DNA from 4 places in the Sphaerisporangium sp. NPDC005289 genome. Region 1 is predicted to be linked to each of the others. Evidence: riboswitches for the same ligand, from Rfam matches in the RefSeq annotation. Region 1 holds a riboswitch; each other region holds the start of a gene.

Region 1 (5,677 bases):
GTGGTCGCGCCGCCGCGGCGATACCGAATACGGCCTGAAGTGGATTCCGATGGGCGGCTACATCCGCATGATCGGGGCACTTCCTCCCCGGCCCAACGATGATCCGAACAAGCTTCGCAACATCTCCACCGGGCCGTGGCAGGCGCTCATCGAGAGCGCCAGGCAGGCGGCGCTGGAGGAGGTCAAGCCCGGCGACGCCGACCGCGTCCTGTACCGCAAGCCCTGGTGGCAGAAGGTCATCATCTTCATCGGCGGTCCCGCGATGAACTTCGTGCTGGCCTTCGTGCTGTTCGCCATCGTGCTGATGGGCTTCGGCATCTCGGTGCCCAAGCCCGTGGTCGCCGAGGTCTCAAAGTGCGTCGTCACCGTGGCCGAGCAGGAGAAGGGCCAGCAGTGCACCCCGGCCCACCGGTCCACGCCCGCGGCGCTCGCCGGGCTCAGGGCCAAGGACAAGATCGTCTCGTTCGGCGGCAGGCCGGTGAACTCCTGGGACGACGCCAGTACGCTGATCCGCACCCATGGCGCAGGCCCGGTCGCCATCGGCATCGAGCGCGACGGCAAGCCGATGACGCTGAACGCCACGCTCATCGCGCAAGATCGCCCCTCCCTCGACGACCCGGAGAAGCTGGACAAGAACGTCGGCTTCCTCGGCGTCAGCCCCACCCTCGTCGTGGAGAAGCAAGGGCTCGGGTACGTCGTCGGCGCCATGGCCGACCTGGTCAGGCGCACCGGCTCGGCACTGCTGCAACTGCCGCAGAGGCTCGTCGGGGTCTGGCAGGCGGCCTTCGGCGGCGCCGAGCGTGACCTCAACAGCCCGCAGAGCGTCGTCGGCGCCGGGCGCCTGGGCGGCGCGATCGCCGCGGCGGCCATCCCGCTGGAGAACAAGATCGCCGGTTTCATCCAGCTCCTGGCCGGGTTCAACCTCGCGATCGGCATGTTCAACCTGATCCCGCTGATGCCGCTGGACGGCGGCCAGATCGCCGGCGGCCTGTGGGAGGGCATCAAGCGCGGTTACGCCCGGGTGCGCCGCCGCCCGATGCCGGGGCACGTGGACATCGCCAAGGCGCTGCCGCTGACGTACACGGTCGCGATCTTCCTGATCGCCATGAGCAGCCTGCTCATCTACGCCGACATCGTCAACCCCATCCGCCTGCCGGGCTGATCGGCCCCACCGGCGCCGGGCCGCGCGGCAGGCGCCCCGCAGGCACGTCGCGGTGCCACGCCCGCCGCCCGGTCACCGGGCGGCGGGTCACCGTAATACATCCTCCGGGCGAGTGTCCGGATGGAACTTTCACCGGCGGCAAGACGGCCGGACGGCTAGTACATCGAGATGTGCACGTGGTCGAAGTGGTTGGCGGTGATCCCGCCGCGGTTGGCCATCGACCGCCAGCCGGGAAAGCCCAGGTTGTAGATCCGCTGCCGGTAGATCACGTACTTCACGCCGAGCTTGCCGCCGTTCTTGATGGCCCAGGCGGCGATCTGCTCGCCCATCGCGACGCCGGCGGGCGAGGGCATCGCCCCGCCGGAGCTGAGCATGAAGTCGCATGCCCGGCCCAGCGGGTGCTCGCCACTGTTCTCGGGGCGGTAGCAGCCGACGGGGAACCGCAGCGGGAAGTGGTCCTTGACCTCGGCGCGCATCAGCCGCATCCGCGGGGTGATGTTCTCGCTCCCGGCCGGCAGCTCGGGCGCCCAGCTGCCGTTGGCCTGCTTGCCCGGGGCGGTGGGCACCAGCCGGTCCAGCTTGTCCTTGATCTGGCCGATCAGCTTCTCGGCGTCCCTGCGCTGGGCGGTCACCTCGACGACGTCGTCGCGCAGGCCGTCGGTCAGCGCGGCCGCGTCGTCGGCCGCCTTCTTGCGGGCGTCACGGGCCGTGGCATATCGGCCGATCTCGGCGGACTGCTCGGCCTGGAGCTGTTGCAGCATCGCGGCGCCGCCGAAACCGGGCGACATGAGCTCGCGCATCATGCCGAGGCCGCTGCCCGCCTGGTAGCTGAGCTGGGCGATGTCGCCCACCTGGCCCTCGGAGGCGGTGAGCTCGGTCTCCGCGGCCTTCAGCCGCTCACGGGCCTTCTTCTCCGCGTCCTTGGCCTTGGCGACCGCGACGCGCTTGGCGTTGTACTGGGCGATCAGCTTGTCGACCTGCTTGCCGAGGGCGGCGAGCTGTGCCTTGAGCTGTTTCTCGGTGGGTTTGGGGGCGGCGGCGCCGGCCGTGGACGGGCCGAGCACCAGGGCGGCCACCATCAGAGCGCAGGCGGCCACGGAACCGTGGCGGCCGGAAGACAGGGGCAGAGCCCGCTCCTCTCCATCTGCCGACCGGGTTAGCTGACGGGTTCGGGCCGGAGACGCCCTACCACACGCGTGGATTCACCCCAGAGGAACCGATGGGTCCCCGGCTCCCAGGCGGGGCACCTGGGATTAGGCGGACCGGCCGTTACGGCCGGTGTCTGATGGATGGTAGTGGTAGATCCGTATTTATGGCGACCCCGGAGGTGACGTCCCCCGACGTGGCGTGCGCGTGGTCACCGCCGCCGCGCCCGCGGCGGGCCGTCCAGGGCGGGCGCGGTCACGGCTGCTCGCGCAGCATCCGGGCGGCCTCCTCGGGCAGCACGTCGTTGACGAACGCGCCCATCGCCGACTCCGACCCGGCCAGGTACTTCAGCTTCTGCGCCGCCCGCCGGATGCTGAACAGCTGCAGGTGCAGGTAGGCGAGGTCGCGCCCGGTGCGCACGGGCGCCTGGTGCCAGGCCGCGACGTAGGGCATGGTGACCCCGAACAGCCCGTCCAGCCGCCGCAGCACGTCGGTGTAGAGCGGGCCGAAGGCCGCGCGCTCCTCGGCGTCCAGCTCGCGAAGGTCGGCCGCCCTGCGGTTGAGGTAGACGTGCACCTCGAACGGCCACCGCGCCGCCGCGGGGACGAACGCCGTCCAGTGCTCGTTGGAGGCGACCACGCGCGTCTCGGCCTTGCGCTCGGCGGCCAGCACGTCCGCGAACAGGTCGCCGCCCGTGCGCTCGCGGTAGCGGGCCGCCGAGGCCAGCATCTGCCGCGTGCGAGGCGTCACGTACGGATAGGCGTAGATCTGGCCGTGCGGGTGCGCCAGCGTGATGCCGATCTCGGCGCCGCGGTTCTCGAACGGGAACACCTGCTCCACGCCGTCCAGCCGCGAGAGGTGGTCGGTGCGGTCGGCGAGCGCCACCAGCACCAGATCGACCTGCTCGGGAGACAGCCGGGAGAAGGAGGAGTCGTGCCGGGAGGTGAAGCACACCACCTCGCACCGGCCGACGCCGGGCCGCACCTCGCTCAGGCCGCCCACGTCCTCGTAGTGGCCCAGGTTGAAGCTGAAGGACGGGAAACGGTTCTCGAACACCGCGACGTCGTAGTCGGCGGCGGGGATCTCGGTCGCGTGGCCCGGCCGGGAGGGGCACAGGGGGCATTCGTCGGTGGGGGGCAGGAACGTGCGGCCCTGGCGGTGCCCGGCGATGGCGATCCACTCGTCCATCACCGGGTCGTACCGCAGCTCCGAGGCCGCGGGGCGCGGGGGCAGCTCGCGGGTGTCGGCGGCGCCGCGGTCGGCGCTCTCGTCGTGGTCGAAGTAGATGAGCTCTCGCCCATCGGCGAGCTGGGTGACGGTCCGCTTCACCGGGCCACCTCCTGTCCGGCGGCCGGCTGAGCCGCCTGTCCTGTCGTGTCGGCGGCCCGGGCCGCCCGTTCTGTTCCCGGAGCGCGGTTCGCGCGTCCGGACCCGCCGGCGTCGCGCGCCGGCTCGGTCGATGGCGCCGTCCCCGCAGGGTCGGCCAGCAGCAGCGTGCCGGCCTGCTCGGACAGCGCCGATCTGGCCTCCTCCGGCAGGCCGGTGTCGCTGATCACGACGTGCGCCTCGTCCAGCTTGGCGATCGTGCTGATGCCGACGGTGCCCCACTTGGTGTGGTCGGCCAGCACGACCAGCCGCTGCGCCGCCGCGACCAGTTCGCGGTCGGTCTCGGCCTCAAGGATGTTGGGGGTGGTGAAGCCCGCCCTGGGGTTCATGCCGTGCACGCCGAGCATCAGCGTGTCGACGTTGAGCGCGCGGATGGCCGCCACGGCGACCGGCCCCACCAGCGCGTCCGACGGCGTGCGCACCCCTCCGGTGAGCACGACGGTCTGGTCGGCGCGCCCGGCCCGGTGGAAGACGTCGGCGACCTGGACGGAGTTGGTGATGACCGTGAGGTGGGGGACGTCGGCCAGGTGATGGGCCAGGGTCCAGGTGGTCGTGCCGGCCGACAGCGCGACCGCGCTGCCCGGGCGCACCAGCTCGGCGGCGCGGCGGGCGATCGCCTCCTTCTCGGCCTGCTGGCGCACCGACTTGGCCGCGAAGCCCGGCTCCTCGGTGGACCCCGCGCCGGTGGCGGTGGCGCCGCCGTGCACCTTGTCGACCAGCCCGCGCTCGGCCAGCGCCTCAAGGTCGCGGCGGATCGTCATGTCCGACACCCCGAGCTCGCGCACCAGGTCGGCGACCCGTACCGCGCCGCTCCTGCGGACGCGCTCGAGGATCGCCTGCTGCCGTTGCTGAGCCAGCATCGCCTCACCTCTCCACCAAGTTCCATCAAAATACTACATAATCTGACCTGCATCTTGTTGGAACGTGAGGGGCGATGGTGGGGCGGGTGGACGGTCCCGGGTGGCGGCTCTGGGGGGCTTTCTTTGGCGTTTGGGCCTTGTACCGGTTCGGGCGCGGATGCATGGTGGGGAGCACGACCCGTACCGATGGGGAGGCCGAGATGGCGAGACGCGCGCGCAAGAGCCGGGCCCGCAAGAAGAGGAAGGCCAACCACGGCAAGCGGCCCGTCTCCCGCTGACCCTCCCCACGCCGGCCGTCACCTCGCCACCGCGTCGGCCGTGCGGGCATGCCGGAGGTGACCCCGCGTCGTCTCCCGGCCGGGTGCCGGGGGCGGTGACGCGCGACGGGGCCGAGAGTACCGCGCTCCCTCGGCCCGCGCGTCAGCCGCCGCGGCCCCAAGCGGCCAGCAGGCGGGTCTGCGGGTCGGTGTCCTCCGGCAGCGGCGGGCGCTCGGCGATCACCCCGGCCTGCCGGTAGCCCTCCTCCGCTCCGGCGAACCACTCGGCGCACACCTCGACGAGCTCGGGGTCCAGCCGCTCGTCACCGCCGATCGCCCTGGCGAGGTCCCAGGTGTGGATGAGGGTGTCGGCGAACAGCTCGGCGATGTACTCCGCCCCGGAGACGTCGCCGAACGACAGGCGCACCGTCCGCGTGAGGACGTCGGCCGGCTCCATGGCGCGCATCGCCGCGGCCGCCGCCACGTCGAACGCCTTCACCGGGTCGTCGCCGAGCAGGTCGCCCTCGGTCAGCTCGCCGGCCTCCGCGGCCTGCCGCCCCGCGAGCAGCTGCGGCGCCAGCAGGCTCTCGCCCACCAGATGGTCGACCATGCCGTGGACGTCCCAGCCGGCGCAGGCCGTGGGCAGCCGCCACTGATCGGCCCTGACCTGGTGAACGTGCGCGCCGAAGGCGTCCAGGGCCCTGCGATAGGCCTCGCGGATGTCCATCGTCATCATGTCCCTCCCGCGTCGTCCAACCGACGTTAACCCGGCCGCGGACCCCCCGTCAGGGGCGAGGACGGACGGGACGCCGGGGCGGCGGGCGCGGTCGCGGTCGCGGGACGTTATCGCAGAAGGCTCAGGGTGT
Region 2 (5,677 bases), on a different contig from region 1:
CACCACCGCGTCCAGGTCGAGCAGGTCCGCCAGGCCGGCCTCGTCATGGTGCGCGTGGCCCTCGCCATCGTGGTCATGGCGGTCACGTTGATCTTCATGGTCAAGGTGATCATGGTGCTGTGAGTGCGACATCATGGCCGGCAGGCTAGGCGCTCGCAGCGCGAATGAGCACACCCTCTTGCCGATATGGCAAGGACGCCCGCCCGCCGGTGGCCTGGCGAACGGCCGGGGCTGTGAGTCGAGGGTCCACCGGGTCGCCCGCCGCACACGGCGCCGGATCGGCCGTTCCTCGTCCCCGCCGACCCGGCGCCGGGATAGGCACGCTTGAACGGGTCCGGCTCGGTGTGCGGCCTGGTCTGGTGGTGGGTGGGGTCGTGGGTCAGGGGTGGTCGGGGGAGGCGGGGAGGTCGCGGCGGTGCCTGAGGGGGCCGGTGAGGAGGATCAGGCCGGTCAGGGCGAGCCCGGCCGTGACGACCCACATCGACGGACGGGTGCCGATGGCGCCGCCGAGCGCCCCGCCGAGGAGGGCGCCGAGCGGGATGGTGCCGTAGTTGACGAACTGCATGCTCACGGAGACCCGGCCGAGCAGGTGCCGGGGGACGTAGGTCTGGCGGAAGCCCGCCTTGATGATGTTGCCCGCCACCACGCCCGTGACCAGGACGAACCCGCCGGCCACCGCGACCGCCAGCCACGGGCCCCGGTGGGCCAGCGGAATGAGCAGGCCGAACGGCGCGCCGAGCGCCTCGAACACGATCATGGCGCGGGCGCTGCCGAGCCGCCTGGACACCCAGGTGGCGCTCGCGGCACCCGCCAGGCCGCCGACGCTCATGACCGCCATCAGCCCGCCGACCGCGCCGGGGCCGACGCCGACGTCGCGCACCAGGAAGACGACCAGGATGGCCTGGTATCCCATGAGCCCGAGGTTGCTGGCCGCCCCGAACACCGTGAGCACCCGCAGGTAGGGGTCGCGGGCGACGAAGCGCAGGCCCTCGCCGATCTCGCGTCGAAGCGTCGTGGCCCGCCGCTCGCGCGACACCGGGGCCTCGCGGGCCCTGATGCCGAGCAGGCACAGCGCCGAGACCACGAAGCTCGCCGCGTCGGCGAGCAGCGCGGTGACCGCGCCGAACACCTGGGCGACCAGACCGGCGGCTCCCGGGCCCACCACTTCGACGGCCGACTCGCCGCCCTGGAGCTTGGCGTTGCCCTCGGGCAGGTCGGCGGGGACGACGATCGAGGGGAGGTACACCTGGTAGGAGGTCTGGAAGAACACCTTGGCGGTGCCCGTGAGCAGCGCGACGGCCAGCAGATGGCCGACGGTCAGCACGCCTTGCCACGCGGCCACCGGGATGCTGAGGAACAGCAGGAACGACACGGCGTCGCAGATCAGCATCACGGGCCTGCGAGGCAGGCGGTCGACCCAGGCTCCGGCGGGCAGGCCGATGATCACCCACGGCACCCACGCCGCGGCGGTGAGCAGAGCGACCTCCAGTGTGGTCGCGTGGAGCGCGGTGATCGCGACCAGAGGCAGGGCAACCGAGGTGAGAGAGCTGCCGAAGCCGCTGGTGGTCTCGCCGACCCACAGCAGCCGGAAGTCGCGGTCGCGCAGCAGCCCCCAGCGGCCCCGGGATCGAGACGCGGCGGGCGCGGCCGCCGCGGTGAGGCCGTTCACGGCCGGCCCGGGACGCCGAAGGCGAACACGAACACCGGCTCGCGGGGCCGCCCGTCGTCGGGGATCTCCCGGGTGGCCCACCGGTTGAGGAGCTCCAGGAACTGCGCCTCGAACTCGTGCAGCTCGTCGGGGGTGAGCCGCAGCCACTTGTCGGTGGAGAAGGGGGCGTCCTGCCAGGCCGCCCGCTCGTCCTCGCTCGCGGCGTACCAGGCGCGGACCATGCTGACGTGGTGTTCGAGGTTGAGGGACGCCGCCGCGCTGGCGATGGCGGCGGTCGCGGGGTCGCCGCCGAAGTCGGACTCGCTCCAGCGCAGCTCGGCCGAGGACAGCCGCCACCAGCGCTCGCGCCGGTCGCGGGCGAGCTCGGGGGCCTCCTCGATGAGCTCGCTGCCGGCCAGGACGCGCAGGTGGTGGCTGGCGTTGGCGACGGCCTGCCCGGTGTGCTCGGCCAGCATGCTGGCGGTGCAGGGACCGTAGACCTTCAGCGCGTCCATGAGGCGCCGCCTCGTGGGATGCGACAGGGCGGCCAGCACCCGTGAGTCGGTGATCGTGCGTACGTCTTCATCGGCCATGCGCCCACTTTGACATGAGCAATGGACGTTGCACAACGGATATTGCGTAATTCTCATTGCGGAAGCACTGTTGCTGAATGATCGTTGCGGAACGGACGTCGTGGGTAACGGGTCTCGAGTGCGGAGCGTGACACGCGGGGGTGCGCATCCCGGTCCGCCGGGCGGGGCTAGGTGGACCGTTCCCTCTCCAAGATCCCTGAACGGGTGTGACTGATGTGACTTGTGTGACTCGCGTCAGGTGCCGTTTCGGGATATGTGAGGGGAATCACATACGGGTAACGGATGCGCTTGTTGTGCAGGGGTTTCCTGATTAAGAAGCCCCCTATTTGATCTATGTGACTTGGTCACGGCTTTGCCTCGATTTGGGGTTCTGTGTAACTTCTGGCCCGCGGCGAGCACGCCATGCCGTCGCGAACGGAGCCGGTCTTCCGACCGGCTCCACGCATGACAATCCAGCGGTCGCCGTCGCCCCAGTAAGGCGCGAGCCAGGACCCCAAAGGGGCGGTGACCTGCCGAATCCGTGCGGCAAGGAGCACGGAACCGGGGACCCAATTGATCCTGAACGCGGGATCAGGGGGTGAATCGACGCCTTGGCGTCGTAGGGCTACTTCCATGCCCGAATCCGTCAGCTAACCCGGTAGGCGTGAGTGGAAGAATCAAGGAGCGATCCTGTCCAGCACCACCCAGAACCCTCGTCTGTCGCGCATTGCCCGCTTCTCTCTCGGCGGTGTGGTGCTCACCATGACGGCCTCCGTGGGAGCCGTGGCGACGCAGGCGACGGCGGCTGACGCCGCCACGGCGGCACCGGCTCAGGGACCCTCAGAGCCGTCCGTCTACGGCCCGGCCGGGCTGATCGAGACACCGAGCATCACCGGGGCCTCCGAGCCCACCGGCACGGCCGCGGTGAGCGAGGCGAGCACATCCGGCACCTCCCGCACATCCAAGAGCAAGGCCAAAGTGAGCAGGGCCGCCCGGCAGCAGCTCAAGGCGCACACGGCCGTCGCGGTGGCGAAGAAGCAGATCGGCGACCCCTACCGCTGGGGCGCCAGCGGCCCGGGGGCCTTCGACTGCTCCGGCCTGATGCTGTACGCCTGGCGCAAGGCCGGTGTGAAGCTGCCCCGCATCGCCGCCAGCCAGTTCCGCACGGTGCGGAAGAAGGTGTCCTGGAAGAACCTCAAGCAGGGTGACCTGATGTTCTTCTACGGACTCGGCCACGTCGGCATGTACGTCGGGCACGGCAAGATGATCCACTCGCCGCACACCGGCGCGCGGGTGCGCATCGACAAGCTGTCGGGCTACCGGAAGGCGTCCTTCGTCGGCGCCGTCCGCCCCGGCGCCTGACCGGCGGGACCGTCGCGGCGTCGGCGCTGCCATCCAGCAATCGGATGACCAGGTCGGATTCCGCCTGCCGCTCCAGGTCGGCGCTGGACCCCCGCTTGACCCGCGGAACCACCCCCGCCCATCCAGGGCTCCGCTGGGTCGGGTGCGCCGGTCGCCCGTGCCGATCCGCTCCCGGTTCCCACGACGGGCCGGTCCGGTTTCCGGGCCGTCCCGGGATGTCGACCGGCGATTCCGGACCCTGACCGGCGGTGCTGGAAGCCGACCGGCGGTTCCGGAGGCCGATCTGCCTGCCGTTCCGGAGGCCGATCGGCGCGAGGATTCCTCCGGGAGAGCGTCTCCGAGAGGTGCCCCCGCTCCTCGAAGACCTTTCCAGGTGGTGCACATGCCCCTCGCGCCGGTCGTGAAGGCCCCGTCCGCTCCTCCCCCCTCGGAGCGGACGGGGCCTTCGCGCGTCCGCGCCGCGCCCCATCGGCGAGGCGCGACACGACCGGACGGGGCCTTCGCGCGTCCGTGCCCCGCCAGGCCGATGTGCCGCCGGGAAGTCGATACGGGTCCTCCGTCGGGACGCTGACGGGGGTCCGCCTCTGGGACGCCGATGTGGCCGGGAAGGACGAGCGAGTAGATTTCCCGCATGCGCGTCGTGTGGCTCTGGGCCGTCCTGGCGGGGTTGCTGACCGTGCTGACGGGGCCCTCCGCCGTCGAGGACGATCTCGGACGGCGGGCGCGGACGCTGATCGGCGAGCATCCGGAGATATGGTCCGGCGCGCGGACCTTCCGCGGCGACCTCTCCCTCGTGGTCGCGGCCCCCGGTGCCCTCACCGCCGCTGGAGCCCTCACGGCTTCTGGAACCACGGCCCCGCAGGCTGCGAAAACCTCCGCGACCAGGCCCGTCCCCGGAGGCGAAGCCGCCGCCGCGGCCTCCGGAGCCGCGTTCGCCGACCTGGCGCGCCGGGCCGACCGGGCGAGCCGGCTGGTCGCCCGCGTCGTGGGCCCGGTGCGTCCGCTGATCGCCGTTCCCGCCACGACCGAGCAGGCGGCCGTGCTGGCCGCCCCAGCGCAGGTGAACGGCCTGGCCGCGGTGGCGGGCGCCGACCGGGTGATCGTGGAGCCGCGGTCGTTCGCCCGCCTGACCGCCGCCGGCCGCGACGTCGTCCTCGCCCACGAGATCACGCACATCGCCACCGGGGCGGCGCTCGACGGGAGCACGCCCAAATGGCTGGTCGAGGGGTTCGCGGACTACGTCGGCTATCTCGACGCCGGCATCCCGGCGCGCCGGGCCGCGGCCGAACTGGCCGACGAGGTGCGCGCCGGACGGACGCCCGAACGGCTGCCCGGGCCGGAGGCGTTCGCCGCCGGCTCCGCGCGGCAGGCCCAGGCGTACGAGGAGGCCTGGCTCGCCTGCCGGTATGTCGCGGGGCGCTTCGGCGAACGCGCTCTGGTGAGCCTCTACCGTGAGTCCAGGCACGGGGACGTGCGGGCGGCGCTGTCCCGCACGCTCCGCATGAGCCTGGAGCGATTCACCGCCGCCTGGCGCGAGTACGTCCGAGACCAGCTCGCATGACCACGGTGGCGGCGCGGCGCAGGGGAGAGCATGGAGCGAAGTGACGAGACCGGCCGCGTGGCCGGCCCGGCGGGCGACGCCGGCGCGGATGCGCACGCCCGCACGGGCCCACCCGACGGTCCAGGCGCCGGCTCGGAGCGAGCGGTGAGCGGGGTGCGGGCGGCGGGGGGCGCGCTGGTGGGCCTGGGGGTGGCGCTGGCCGCCGTGGTGGCGGTGAGCACGCCGTGGCGCCCGCTGCCGGGCTCCGCGCCCGCCGTGGCGCCCGATCCCGCGCGCGACTTCACCGCGGCGCAGATCGCGCGCGCCGACGCCTTCGACGCGGCCGTGAACGTGCCGGTGTACCTGTCGCTGGCCGTGACGCTCGCCGTCGCGGGCGTGCTGGTCCTGACGCCCGTGGGCGCCTGGCTGGTGGGACGGCTCCCGGGCCCGTGGTGGGCGCGCGCCCTGCTCGGCGTCGTCGCGCTCTCGGCGGTGAGCCTGGCGATCAAGTGGCCGCTCGGCATGTGGTACGAGACGCGGCTGCGCGCCTACGGC
Region 3 (5,677 bases), on a different contig from region 1:
CGACGGCCGACCGGAGCAGCAGCGCCCCTATCCCGGGATAGTTGAACAGCAGCTCGACCGTGACCAGGCTGCCCAGCAGGAACTGCAGCTGCACGCCGAGGGCGCTGGTCGCCGGAATCGTGGCGTTGCGCAGCACGTGCCGGCGCACCACCTGCACGCGCGTGAGGCCGCGCAACTCCGCCGCGCGGGCGTACGGGCTCTCCACGGCCGTCACGGTGCTCGCGCGGACGTGGCGGGCGACGTACCCGGTGCACAGCAGGACGAGCGAGAGCGCCGGCATGAGCAGGTGGCCGAGCGCCTGCACCGGGGTGGCCCCGGGCGGTATCTGGGCGGACGCGGGCAACCAGCGCAGTCTCACCGCGAACACCACCAGCAGGACCACCCCGGTGACGAACTCCGGCGTCGCGCCGAACGCCAGGCCCGCGACGCTGATCACCCGGTCCGCCGGGCGGTCGTGGTGAACCCCCGCGACCAGGCCGAGCGTCACCGCCACCGGCACCAGCAGCGCGAAGGCCAGCAGCGCCAGCAGCAGCGAGGCGCCGAGCCGGCCGAGGACCAGGTCGCGCACGGGGACACGGAGGGTGGAGGAGTCGCCCCACTGCCCGGTGAGGAAGCCGTGCAGCCAGTCGGCGTACCGGACCGGGAGCGGCCGGTCGAGCCCGAGCTGGGAGCGCAGGTCGCGCACCGCGGCCTCGCTCGCCTCACGGCCGAGGATGGTGCGGGCCACGTCTCCGGGGATCAGCTCGGTGGCCGTGAAGACGAGCACGGACACCACCAGCAGCGTGAGCGGGATCGCCGCGAGCCGCCGCAGCAGGAATCGTCTCATCGCGGGCCGCCCTAGATCCGGGACACCGACGTGAAGTCGACGTAGCTGGAGGGATGCGCCTGGATCCCGGCGAATCCGCCGTTGAAGGCCCGGACGCTGCCGCCCCAGACGCTGATGATCACAGGGACGTCCTCGTACAGCGTCCTGGCGATGATCTCGGCCTGGGCCTTGCGCGCGGTGTCGGTGGTCGCCCCGTCGTAGGCGGTGGCGGCGGCGTCCAGCACCGGGTTGGCGTACTTGGACCCGTTCCACACCCCGCCGCTCTTCACCATCGGGATGATGAACTGGCTCGGCACCGCCCGCCCGGCCCAGCGCACCAGGGTGGCCGGGCTGAACAGCCACGGCGTGTCCTTCTCCTGGTCGCCGCCGTAGAAGTCGGCGGAGGTGCGCTGGTCCAGCGTGACCTCGATGCCCACCTGCTTGAGCTGGTTCTGGATGACCAGGGCGTAGTCCTTGCCCGGCGGGTCGAAGGTCAGCGGGAAGGACAGCTTGGTCACTCCGGCGGCGGCGAGCAGCGACGCGACCTTGGCGGGGTCCTTGGCGCGCTGCGGGATGTCGGCCGGCGCCGCCGGGAACAGCGCGGCGAACAGGTGGTCGTTGGCGAGCGCCCCGATGCCGTCGTAGGTGGTGGCGTTCACACCCGGCCGGTCCAGGGCGTACGCGACGGCCTGGCGGACCTCCTTCCTGTCGAACGGCGCCTGGTCCACGCGCAGCGTCAGGGCGGTGAACCCAGTGCCCTCCACCCGGTCGACGGTGATGTCCCCGACGCCCTTCAGCGGGTTGACCAGGGCGGGAATGCTGAGAAGCTGGGCGTCTACGTCGCCGCCCTGCAGCGCGAGCAGATCCGCCTGGTCATCGGCGTAGAACTTGACCTCCACGCCGTCCAGGTACGGCTTGCCCCGATCCCAGTACCTCGGATTGCGGGTGAAGGTGGCGCCCTTGGCCGGGTCGTAGGAGGCGAGCACGAACGGGCCGGTGCCGATGGGCTTGGCGGTGAAGTCGCCCGCGTAGTCCTTCTTGAGGATCAGGGCGTTGTAGTTGCCGGCCGACACCAGATAGGGGAAGTCGGAGAACGGCCGCTCCAGCGTGAAGACGACCGTCCGGGGGTCCTTGACGCGCACGCCGCCCTGCGCGAGGACGGTGTCGAAGGCCGAGAGCGCGGCCGACTTGCTCTTCGGGTCGAGCAACCGGTCGAAGGACGCCTTGACGACCTCGGCGTCCAGCGGGGTGCCGTCGGAGAAGACCACGCCTTCGCGCAGGGTGAAGGACCAGATCTTGCCGCCGTCCTTGGCGGACCACGCCTCCGCCAGGCGCGGGACCAGCTTGTAGTCCCTGTCCAGCCAGATCAGGTAGTCGGCGACGAGCTGGGCGATCGCGATCGCCGTTCCGTCGTACATGGTGACCGGGTCCACCGCCGTGGGCGGCGGGGACGACCCCGCGCGGAGCACTCCGCCGCGCTTGGGCGTGCTCGGGAGGGAGCCGGACGGCCCGGCGTTCACGCCGGTGCTCGTGCCCGCGCCGCCCGAGCAGGCGGCGACCAGGGCGAGCAGCCCGGCGGCTCCTGACCCGGCCAGAAAGCGGCGCCGGTCGAACGGGTTGTCGTTGACCATGTGGACCACTATCCGAAGGGCGAATCATGATCGTCAAATGGCCGTTCAACTGGCTACCTCGAACCGACCGCAGCCCGCGCCGAGGTGACACAGGTCGGAAAACGACTGTGGGCACCCTCCCCATCGGGGAAGATGCCCAGGTCATCGGCGTTAACCGTGGTGCGCCGCCAGGGACTCGAACCCCGGACCCGCTGATTAAGAGTCAGCTGCTCTAACCAACTGAGCTAGCGGCGCGTTGACTACGGTGACTTTAGCAGTCCCGGCGAAGCTACGCACATCGGCGCCGGGGCGGCGTGCCGGTGCCAGGGGGAAGCACCGGCACGCCCATTTCCCGGGGGAAGCTGGTGGAAGAACCCGCAGGTGCGTGCGCGCGGGTCAGGGCGCGGAGGTGAGCGCCAGGGTCGGCTCGGCCGGGTCCTTGTCGTAGACGCCCCAGGCGCCGGCGGAGAACGGGACGGGCTCGTTCTTCTTGCCCGGGCCGCTGCCCCACTTGGTGATGACGTAGTCGACCTTGATGTGGCCGGCGCCGAAGCCGGTCACCATCAGGCTGGAGTCGCTGAAGTCGCCGCCGGTCAGCTCGGCGAAGGTCTTGCCGTCGATGTCGAGCATGACGCCGCTCTCGGAGGGGATGCCCGGGCCGCGGTCGCCGATGAAGAACGGCGCCTTCTTGCCGTTGTACATCACGTAACCCTCGGTGCCGAGCGGCCAGCACGGGCTGGCGAACAGCCCCTTCTGCATCGGCTTGCCGATGGCCGGCATGCCCGTGTCACCGGCGCGCCCGGAGGCGTCGTCCCAGAAGTAGGAGGCGGTGGTGGAGCCCTTCAACATGACTCGCTGGGTGGTCGCCGCCGCGACGCCGTCCTTGCGCTCGGGCGAGTTGGCGTGGGCCGCGGTGGCCGTGCCGACCGTCGCCGTGCACATCATCGCGGCACCGATGATGCTCGAAACCACACGACATTTGGGGGTGTTCGTGAAAAAAGACATGGGAGGTCAGGATCTTTCATCAGAAGACAAGGGACCCGGGCTCCGACTTCGGTCAAGAGGGTTCGGCGCCGGGAGAGGAAAGCGTTCTCTGAGGCACAAGCGGGTGGACAAGGGCATGGTCCATCGCTGCGCGAGCGCTTTTCTTACGTGGGTCTTTCGGGCGGTGGCGCTGGACGGCCACCATGTCGCAAGGCTGCGAATCGCCCGGCCGGCTCCTACAAGCCGACTGCTGTGCCGCTTCTGACGGCGAGATCCGGGCCTAGGGTCGCCCGGAGGACGGAGTGGGGCGGTGTGTCCACTCGAGTCTCCTCTCCAACGACGTCTACCGGGTTAGCTGACGGGTTCGGGCGTGGAGTTCGCCCTACCGCTGACGCGGATTCACCCCGAAGAACGTGGGTCCCCGGCTCCCGCGGGCCGGGTTCAGGCCCTTGGGACTCGACGTTCGGGCGGCGGCCTTCCGGCTGAAGACCAGGTCACCGTCCGATCTGGTACAAGACGTTACCGGTCAAGTCAGGACAAAGCAAACGATGTTTGTACAAAGCATCAGAAGATCTACCTATCATGCCGTAAGCCCCACATATCGGGCATTTTATGCGCCAGAGAAGGCCGACGAGGCTGACAGGCGATACCCGTGTTACTGCTGTGACCTGTGAGGTGCACCACCGCCTGGGCAAAACCTTTCTTCCCCCAAGCTCCACCCCTCCCGGCAAAGCCGCCACAGGTAAACAACTCCTCATGGCCCACGGCCAAGGGGCGCCCACGGAGCCCGGACGAACCCGCTGCGTCGCCCCGCTGCCGCCCCCCAGAGGCACCCGCAATGACCGGCGACGGCCGGAGAGTTGACCGGGCCCGTCGCCGTAACAGGGCGCCGACGCCACCGACCCGCTTCCCGCCGTGCCGGCGCCCGATGAAGACGGCCCAAGGCGGCGGAAGGGGAAGCGGCCCGAGGCGGGGCGAGAGCGTGGCCGCCCCGGCCCTAGGGTGCGGCAGAGGCGAGGAACGGTCCGAGGCTACGAAAGGGAGGAGCGGCCCAAGACGAGGCGGCCCAAGACGAGGCGGCCCAAGACGAGGACGAGCAGAGGTGGGGCGGCCGTACGGAGCGGGGGCGAAGGGAGGGCCGCGAAGTGGGGGTGGACATGAGTCGGGGCCGGACAGTCCCCCGCCTGTCCGGCCCCGACCACTTCACGGTCCAGCGCCGATGCCTTCCCCCAAACGCATCGGGCGGTCCCGCTGTTCGGACACGGTCCCCCACCGCGTCCTTATGGTGAAAGCTTCGCTGCGCCCCTCGGGCGCTGGTCGCATCCCCCTTGACCTGCCTTAACACTACATACCGGGGCCTGAGCTGCTCGTCATCGCACGGTATAGATTCGGTCTAAGTCGCGGGCATGACCGGGTACGGGATGACCCGGCGGGACGAGCGGCTATTCGGGGAGTTCGACGACGACCTCGGTGCCCTTCTGCAGCGACCGGCTGACGGTGCAGTGGCGCTCGTGCACCCGGTGGGCGACGGCGCGGAAGACCTCGTCCGCCTCGGGATCGCCCTCGGGGAGCTCGACGTCGTAGGTGATCGTGACCGGGCCGAGCAGTGTGGGCTCGACCTTCTCGGCCTGGACCGTCATCGCCAGCCGCACGAGGCGGTGGCCGCGCTTGGCGGTGAGCGGCTCGACGGTCACGATGTTGCAGCCGCCCACCGCGGCGAGCAGCAGCTCGACCGGGGTGAAGACGCCTTCGTCGTCGCCACTGCCCATGACGATCTCCGCTCCGCGCCCGTTGCGGGCCACGAAGCCGTTCTCAGTACGCTCAACATTCACCGATGCCATGCCTGGAGCCTAGGAGCAGGCGGGGCGTCTTCAGGCGTCGGGGTGCTTGGACAGGTAGGAGAGGTAGACCGGCCGCAGCGCTTCGCCGAGCTCTCCCTCGCCGGAGGCCATGGCGTCGCTGAGAAGCGCCGAGACCCTGCTGAGGTCGTTGGCCGTCTCCTCGGAGTGACCGCTCGCCGCCTCGGCCGCCGGGATCACCTTGAGCAGGTCCCACAGGAAGCCGAAGTCGCCGTGCGTGACCGCATAGTGCACCGCCCTGTCGTGCAGTTCCCTGGGCGACAGCGACTGCAGCTCGTCCCGGTCCATACGGGCTCACCCCCTTTTAGCCACTTTCCCCCCGATAACAGGGATATGCACGTTCGAACGCCTGGGAGATCGTTCGCGCGAACGGCCGTCACGGAGGTCCAGGGCGACCGGTCCCGCGAGCCGGAAAAGCG
Region 4 (5,677 bases), on a different contig from region 1:
AGGTAGCTGGCCAGCTCGGCGGCCTCCTTCGGGTGCTTGGACTGCTTGGGCACCGCGAGCCAGGAGCCGCCCCAGTTGCCGCCGCCGCCGGGCACGGTCGCGACGTCCCACTTGCCCTTGAACTTGTCACCGGCGTTGCCCGAGACCACGCCGAGCATCCAGCCGGGGCAGCCCAGGGTCGCGAACTGCGACTTGACGAAGCCGGTGTTCCAGCCGTCGGTGAAGTTCTGCAGCTTGGCGGTCAGGCCGTCCTGGCTGATCTTCGTGGCGAGGTCGAACGCGGACTTGACGGCCGGGTTCTTGTCCACGATGAGCTGCTGGTTCTTGTCGAAGTAGGTGACGTTGCCGTTCTTGGCGGCCTCCTGCGCCAGCACCACGTTGTAGATGGTGTTGATGCTGTCGACGAACTTGGCGTCCTTGACCTTGGACTGGAACTGCTGGCCGGCCTTGATGAAGTCCTCCCAGCCGCCGCTCCACAGCTTGCCGACCTCGTCGCGGTCGGTGGGAAGCCCGGCCTGCTTGAACAGGTCGGAGCGGTAGCAGATGCTCATGCCGCCGACGTCGGTGCCGAGGGCGAACAGCTTGCCCTCGGTGTTGATGCCGTTCTCCCACTTCCAGGCGGGGAAGTCGGCCTGGCGGCTCTGCAGGCCGTACTGGCCGAGGTCGGTGAAGAACTGGGGACGGGCCTTGGCCAGACCCATGCCGCCCTCGTCGATGCCGACCACGTCGCCGGCGCCGGTGCCCGACTGCAGCCACTGCAGCATCTGCGGCCAGTAGACGTTCTCAAAGCTGTCGGTGAGGTTGTTGTACTTCACCTGAACGTTGGGGTGATCGCTGTTCCACTTGGCGACCGCGGCCTTGTAGCCGAAGTTGGTCCCGCCGCCGAAGGTCTGCAGCGTAAGGGTGATCTTCTCGGCCGCGGCCGAGGACGAGCCACCGGTGCTGGTGTTCCCGCCGTCCCCGCCGGAGCTGCACGCGGCGGTGATGCCGAGTGCGACCGTCATCACCGATGCGACCGCGAGTGTCTTCCCGCGGCGCATATTGTTCATCATTCCGGACCCCTCTCAGGTGGTTGCCCGATCTTTGGGAGGTGCATCGAGGGCCGGCCCCGACAGTCGGGCCCACGATGTGCTGGATCCCTCAGTCGTGATCTCGCGGGGGTGAGCCTGCGAGCGATATTTGGGAGCGCTCCCACGAAGGGTCCCCGACGGGCAATGCTGGCGTCAATATGCCGAAACCTAACTGTTACTCCTGGGGCGGTTAGCGCTGAGAAAACCGTAGAGTAGCCCCCATAAGGCCCTTTCGCAGCATTGGGAGCGCTCCCACCGCTTCGGCACAGTCGGGCGCAAATCATCCATGCGCCACGGCGCACGGGCTTCGCCGGGCTCCTGGGCCACGGCGCGCGGGCTCCGCCGAGGTCCTGGGGGCGCGGCGCGCGGGCTGCGCGGCGTTCCGGCCGGCTCGCCGGAGTGATGGGAACGAGCGCCGGCGCCGCGCGGCCGGGGGAGTGGGCCGGCCGTGCGGCGCCGGGAGGCGTCCTTCGCGGGGAGGCGGGCGGGACGCCGCGGAAAGGTGGAACGAGGGCGGCGGGCCGCCGAGGTCAGGCGGCGTAGCCGGGGTAGCCGTATCCGACGATCTGCGAGGCCGGCCTGGTGCGGATCTCGACCTTGCCGCCGTCGGTGTTGCCCTCGACCGTGCGGATGGTGCCGTCGCCGTTGTCCTTGATGACGAAGCCGACGTGCTCGATGCCGTTGATGCTCTTGTCGCCGTTGAAGGAGAAGAACACGACCGCGCCGGGCTTGGGCGTGGTGCCCCAGCGGTCCCGCGCGGCGAACCACTTGGCGTGGGCGACGGTGTAGGCGTCGGCGCCGACGGTGTCCTGAAGGCCCATCTGCGCGCCCACCCAGGAGACGAACATGTCGCACCAGGCGGCGTCGGCGTAGTCGGCGATCGTGCCGCTGTCGCGCGCCACGGTCTCCCTGGCGCGCGGGGAGCTCATGTACCAGGCGTGGAACTTGGTGCCGCCGCCGCTGCCGTTCTCGCTGATGCCGACCTGCTTCTCGGCCAGTGCCAGCAACTGCTCGGCGGAGACCTGCCGGGACGGCAGCCCCGCCTTCGCCGCCTCCTGCCGCGCGACGGCGACGATGCCGCTCTTGGGAGAGGCGGCGTCGGCCTGGGGAGAGGAGTCGGCGTTCGCCGCAAGGGCGGTGCCGGTGACAACCTGGGCGAGCACGAGCCCGCCGAACGCGACGGCCTTCAACTGGTTCTTCGGGGCATCCAGAAGCCGATGTACGGTCGTGACGAACATGGACAAGCTGAGACTCCTTCTTCCTGCCGCCTACCGGGTTAGCTGACGGGTTCGGACGTGAAGGTTCGTCCTACGGGCGCGTCCGTGGGCGGGCGCGCCTGATTCACCCCAAGAAGGTGGGTCCCCGGCTCCGCGTGGGCGCGGACTCGACGGAGGCGCGTGACGGTGGGAGAGGGGTCTCTCCGCAGAGGACCGGCCGCGCCGGGCGATATCGGCGGCACGGGCGGGTCGCTCAGAGAAGCGGTCTCCCGTGCCGGGATTCCTCCGAGAGTAATACATCGGACAAACCACATGCAAGTGGGACAAAGCTCTCGTCCGTTCTGGCCTTCTCATGGCAAAGCCAGGCACGCGGTCCGGCGAGAATGCGCGTTGGGCGCGGTTGACCTGCCGCGACGCGGGTACGGTGCCGCCGATCCGGGCCCTGCGGGCGCGGACACGCCTCCGGGGCCGTCCGGGCCCAGTGATACTCGGAGCCTGCGACGCCTTCTGTGTCAAGTGGGGCCCGCGTTGCCCATGTGACGCCTGGGAGCCGCTCTCATCCGACAACGGCCGGGCCGCCGTCGGCCGCCGTTCATCGTCTGTTCCCTATTACGTAGGGTCGCGGGGCTAGGTTGCATGCGTCGTGAACGTGTCAATGCCCGGCGTGGAGAGGAACGGTCGAAGCCGCGTGCGGGAGCAGGGGTCGGCCGTCGCCTGGGTGGAGTCTCCGCTCCAGTTGCTGTGCGCGGTCGAGGCGCGGCACGCGGGGCTGATCGGGCCGGGCACCCGCGTGGTGACCCGCGGCAAGCTGCCCGGCCTGCGCGTCACCCGCGCCGAGCTGGACGCGCTGGAGCTGCCGGCCGGGCTGAGCATCCAGGCCGCCGATCAGGGCATGCCCCGTCCCGGCCGCCGCGAGGCCTGGGTCCTCGGGGACGCCTTCTCCGGCAGGATGCAGCTCACCTCGCTGACGGCCTTCCCCACCCGCATGGTCATCGTCGACGACGGCCTGGCCACCATCCGCCTGCTGGAGTTGCTGACCGCGGGTCTGGCCACCCCTCTGCTGCGCGCCCGCGCCACGGCCAAGCCCTCCCGCCTGGCCCTGGGCGTCGCCGCGGGGATCCGCCTGCGCGCCGCGGCGAGGGCCGGACGGCTCACCGTCTTCACCGCCCTGCCCGTCCCCGCCGCCCTGGCCGACGCCGTGCGCGGGCTCGGGGCCGAGCTGGTCACCCACGACTTCGCCTGGCTGCGCTCCCAGCCGGTGGTCGCCCACCCCCGGCCCCGCGAGAACACGGTGGTCCTCGGCACCTCGCTGGTGCGCAACGGGCTGATCCACCGCGACCGCTACCTGTCGTGGCTGTTCGCCCTCGAAGGGCCGCTGGCGTACTACCCGCACCGCAGGGAGGACCCCGGCGACCTGGCCGCGGTCCGCGACCACCCCGGGGTCACCGTGTACGACGCCGGGGCGCCGGTCGAGATGACCCTGCGCGACCTGCGCCCCGGCCAGCGCGTTCTCAGCCTCCCGTCCACGGCCGTCACCTCGCTGCGCGTGCTGCTCGCCGCCCGAGGGGTGCCCGTCCAGACCGTGGAGGTGCCCGACGACTGGTGGACTCCCTCCGCGTCGGTCTCCCTCCGATCGCATCTCCAGATGTTCGCGCACGAAAGGGCTTCTCCTTGAGCCGGGTTCTCGCTGTGGCCGATTCGGACTCGTATCTGAAATGGGCGGCGGGTCTTCTCGACCAGCTACCGACCGGTTGGACATCGACGCTGGCCGTCGTGCGCACGCCGATCGTGCCGTCCCCGGCCCAGATCACCGCCGCCGTCAGCGGCACCCGCTCCGGCGCGGGGGAGCCGCCCGCCGTGGTGTCGGCGCGGGCGCTGCGCCGCATCGCCGAGCGCGACCGGCCCGACGCCATCCTGCTGGCCTGCACAGGACCGGTGGTCGACGTGCTGGCCGGCGACGTGCTCGGCGGGCTCTCGCCGCGGCCGGTGCTGGTGTCGGGGCTGCCGGGCATCTCCATCCCCGCCACAGAGAAGGCCTGGCTGTACCGCGGGGCCTGCGACCTGTTCGTCGTGCACAGCGGCAGGGAGGTGGAGGAGTTCGGCCGCATCGGCAGGGAACTGGGCGCCACCGGGTCGATGGCCCTGGCCCGCCTGCCCTACCTGGACCATCGGACGGCCGGCGGCGGGACGGGCGACCGCCTGGTGTTCGCCACCCAGGCTAAGGTGCCCAAGCGGCGCGAGGACCGCGAGAGCATCCTGCTGGCCCTCGCCCGGCTGGCCGAGGCGCGTCCGGGCCTGGACGTCGTGGTCAAGCTGCGCGCTCTTGAGAACGAGCGCCAGACCCACAACGAGCGCTATCACTACGAGCGCCTATGGCGGTCGCTGGCCGAGGCCGGCGCGGTGCGCCCCGGCTCGGTGCGCTTCGCCGCCGGCGCCATGCACGAGCACCTGGCCGCCGCGGCGGGGTTCGTGACGGTCAGCTCCACCGCGGCCCTGGAGGCGATCGCCGGCCGCGTCCCGCTGCTGGTCCTGTCGGACTTCGGGGTCAGCGCCGAGATGATCAACCTGGTGTTCGAGGACAGCGGGTGCCTGGGCACCCTGGAAGACCTGGCGCGCGGCGACCTGCGGCACCCGGCGGCCGCCTGGTGCGACGCCAACTACTTCCACGATCCGGCCACCAGCGACTGGGTGGCCAGGCTCGGCGCCCTGATCGCCGAGGCGCGCGCGGGGCGGCTCGCCCCGGTGCGGCCGCTGCTCACCGGACCCGAGCACGCGGCCGCCCGGCGGCGGGCCCGCCTGCGGGTGGAGGTGCCGCCGAACGTGCTGCGCGCCGGTTACCGCGCGAGCCGCCGCGTGCGCCGCTACCTCAAGGCGCTGGGCTGAACACCGGACGGGATGGCGTGAAACTTTCGCGCCGCCCCGTCCGCATCAGTGGTGGCATGGGCGCTGCGACCCCCGTCCGCCCTGCGGAACACGACGCGCCACGTTGACAACTCCCGGCGTGCGGTCACAATCAGTGACGTCAGCGCCCCTGGTGACGGGAGGACGGTCATGGCGGGAAACCCCGGGTCGGAGGTCGCCATGCGCCGCCCTCTCGCGCGCGCGGCGATCGCCGCCTTCGCGGTCATCGGCGCGGTGGCCTCACCACCGCTGACGGCGGCCCCGGCAGGCGCCGCGGCCGCCACGCTGGGAGGGGCGGCCGCGGCCACCGGCCGCTACTTCGGCGCCGCCGTCGGCGCCTCCCATCTCGGCGAGGCGCCCTACGCGGCCGTGCTCGACCGGGAGTTCACCTCGGTGACGCCCGAGAACGAGATGCACTGGGACGCGGTGGAACCGGTGCGCGGCCAGTTCAACTTCACGCCGGCCGACGCCATCGTCGCCCACGCCCAG

Evidence for each region. A riboswitch is a leader RNA that binds a small molecule or an ion and turns the genes downstream of it on or off. The one in region 1 is predicted to bind cyclic di-AMP.
Region 2: another riboswitch for cyclic di-AMP. It lies ahead of ABZT47_RS19215 (C40 family peptidase); the one in region 1 lies ahead of ABZT47_RS32380 (hypothetical protein).
Region 3: another riboswitch for cyclic di-AMP. It lies ahead of ABZT47_RS34985 (hypothetical protein); the one in region 1 lies ahead of ABZT47_RS32380 (hypothetical protein).
Region 4: another riboswitch for cyclic di-AMP. It lies ahead of ABZT47_RS04605 (CHAP domain-containing protein); the one in region 1 lies ahead of ABZT47_RS32380 (hypothetical protein).

What each region holds. Positions count from the first base shown of each region.
Region 1 is NZ_JBEXGS010000024.1:120,966-126,642, forward strand. Features, by position in the region: gene ABZT47_RS32375 (site-2 protease family protein) at 1-1,162, shown strand, start outside; gene ABZT47_RS32380 (hypothetical protein) at 1,318-2,259, opposite strand; cyclic di-AMP (ydaO/yuaA leader) riboswitch at 2,294-2,432, opposite strand; gene galT (galactose-1-phosphate uridylyltransferase) at 2,564-3,637, opposite strand; gene ABZT47_RS32390 (DeoR/GlpR family DNA-binding transcription regulator) at 3,634-4,554, opposite strand; gene ABZT47_RS32395 (TIGR03086 family metal-binding protein) at 4,975-5,544, opposite strand; gene ABZT47_RS32400 (NAD(P)/FAD-dependent oxidoreductase) at 5,655-5,677, opposite strand, start outside.
Region 2 is NZ_JBEXGS010000010.1:105,433-111,109, reverse strand. Features, by position in the region: gene ABZT47_RS19230 (methyltransferase domain-containing protein) at 1-135, opposite strand, end outside; gene ABZT47_RS19225 (MFS transporter) at 380-1,669, opposite strand; gene ABZT47_RS19220 (metalloregulator ArsR/SmtB family transcription factor) at 1,666-2,241, opposite strand; cyclic di-AMP (ydaO/yuaA leader) riboswitch at 2,742-2,900, shown strand; gene ABZT47_RS19215 (C40 family peptidase) at 2,983-3,582, shown strand; gene ABZT47_RS19210 (hypothetical protein) at 4,214-5,143, shown strand; gene ABZT47_RS19205 (M48 family metallopeptidase) at 5,174-5,677, shown strand, end outside.
Region 3 is NZ_JBEXGS010000029.1:47,058-52,734, reverse strand. Features, by position in the region: gene ABZT47_RS35000 (ABC transporter permease) at 1-826, opposite strand, end outside; gene ABZT47_RS34995 (ABC transporter substrate-binding protein) at 838-2,436, opposite strand; tRNA gene ABZT47_RS34990 (tRNA-Lys) at 2,594-2,670, opposite strand; gene ABZT47_RS34985 (hypothetical protein) at 2,812-3,387, opposite strand; cyclic di-AMP (ydaO/yuaA leader) riboswitch at 3,724-3,871, opposite strand; gene ABZT47_RS34980 (OsmC family protein) at 4,842-5,240, opposite strand; gene ABZT47_RS34975 (hypothetical protein) at 5,271-5,546, opposite strand.
Region 4 is NZ_JBEXGS010000002.1:411,163-416,839, reverse strand. Features, by position in the region: gene ABZT47_RS04610 (ABC transporter substrate-binding protein) at 1-1,004, opposite strand, end outside; gene ABZT47_RS04605 (CHAP domain-containing protein) at 1,601-2,308, opposite strand; cyclic di-AMP (ydaO/yuaA leader) riboswitch at 2,321-2,470, opposite strand; gene ABZT47_RS04600 (hypothetical protein) at 2,976-3,962, shown strand; gene ABZT47_RS04595 (DUF6716 putative glycosyltransferase) at 3,977-5,170, shown strand; gene ABZT47_RS04590 (endo-1,4-beta-xylanase) at 5,339-5,677, shown strand, end outside.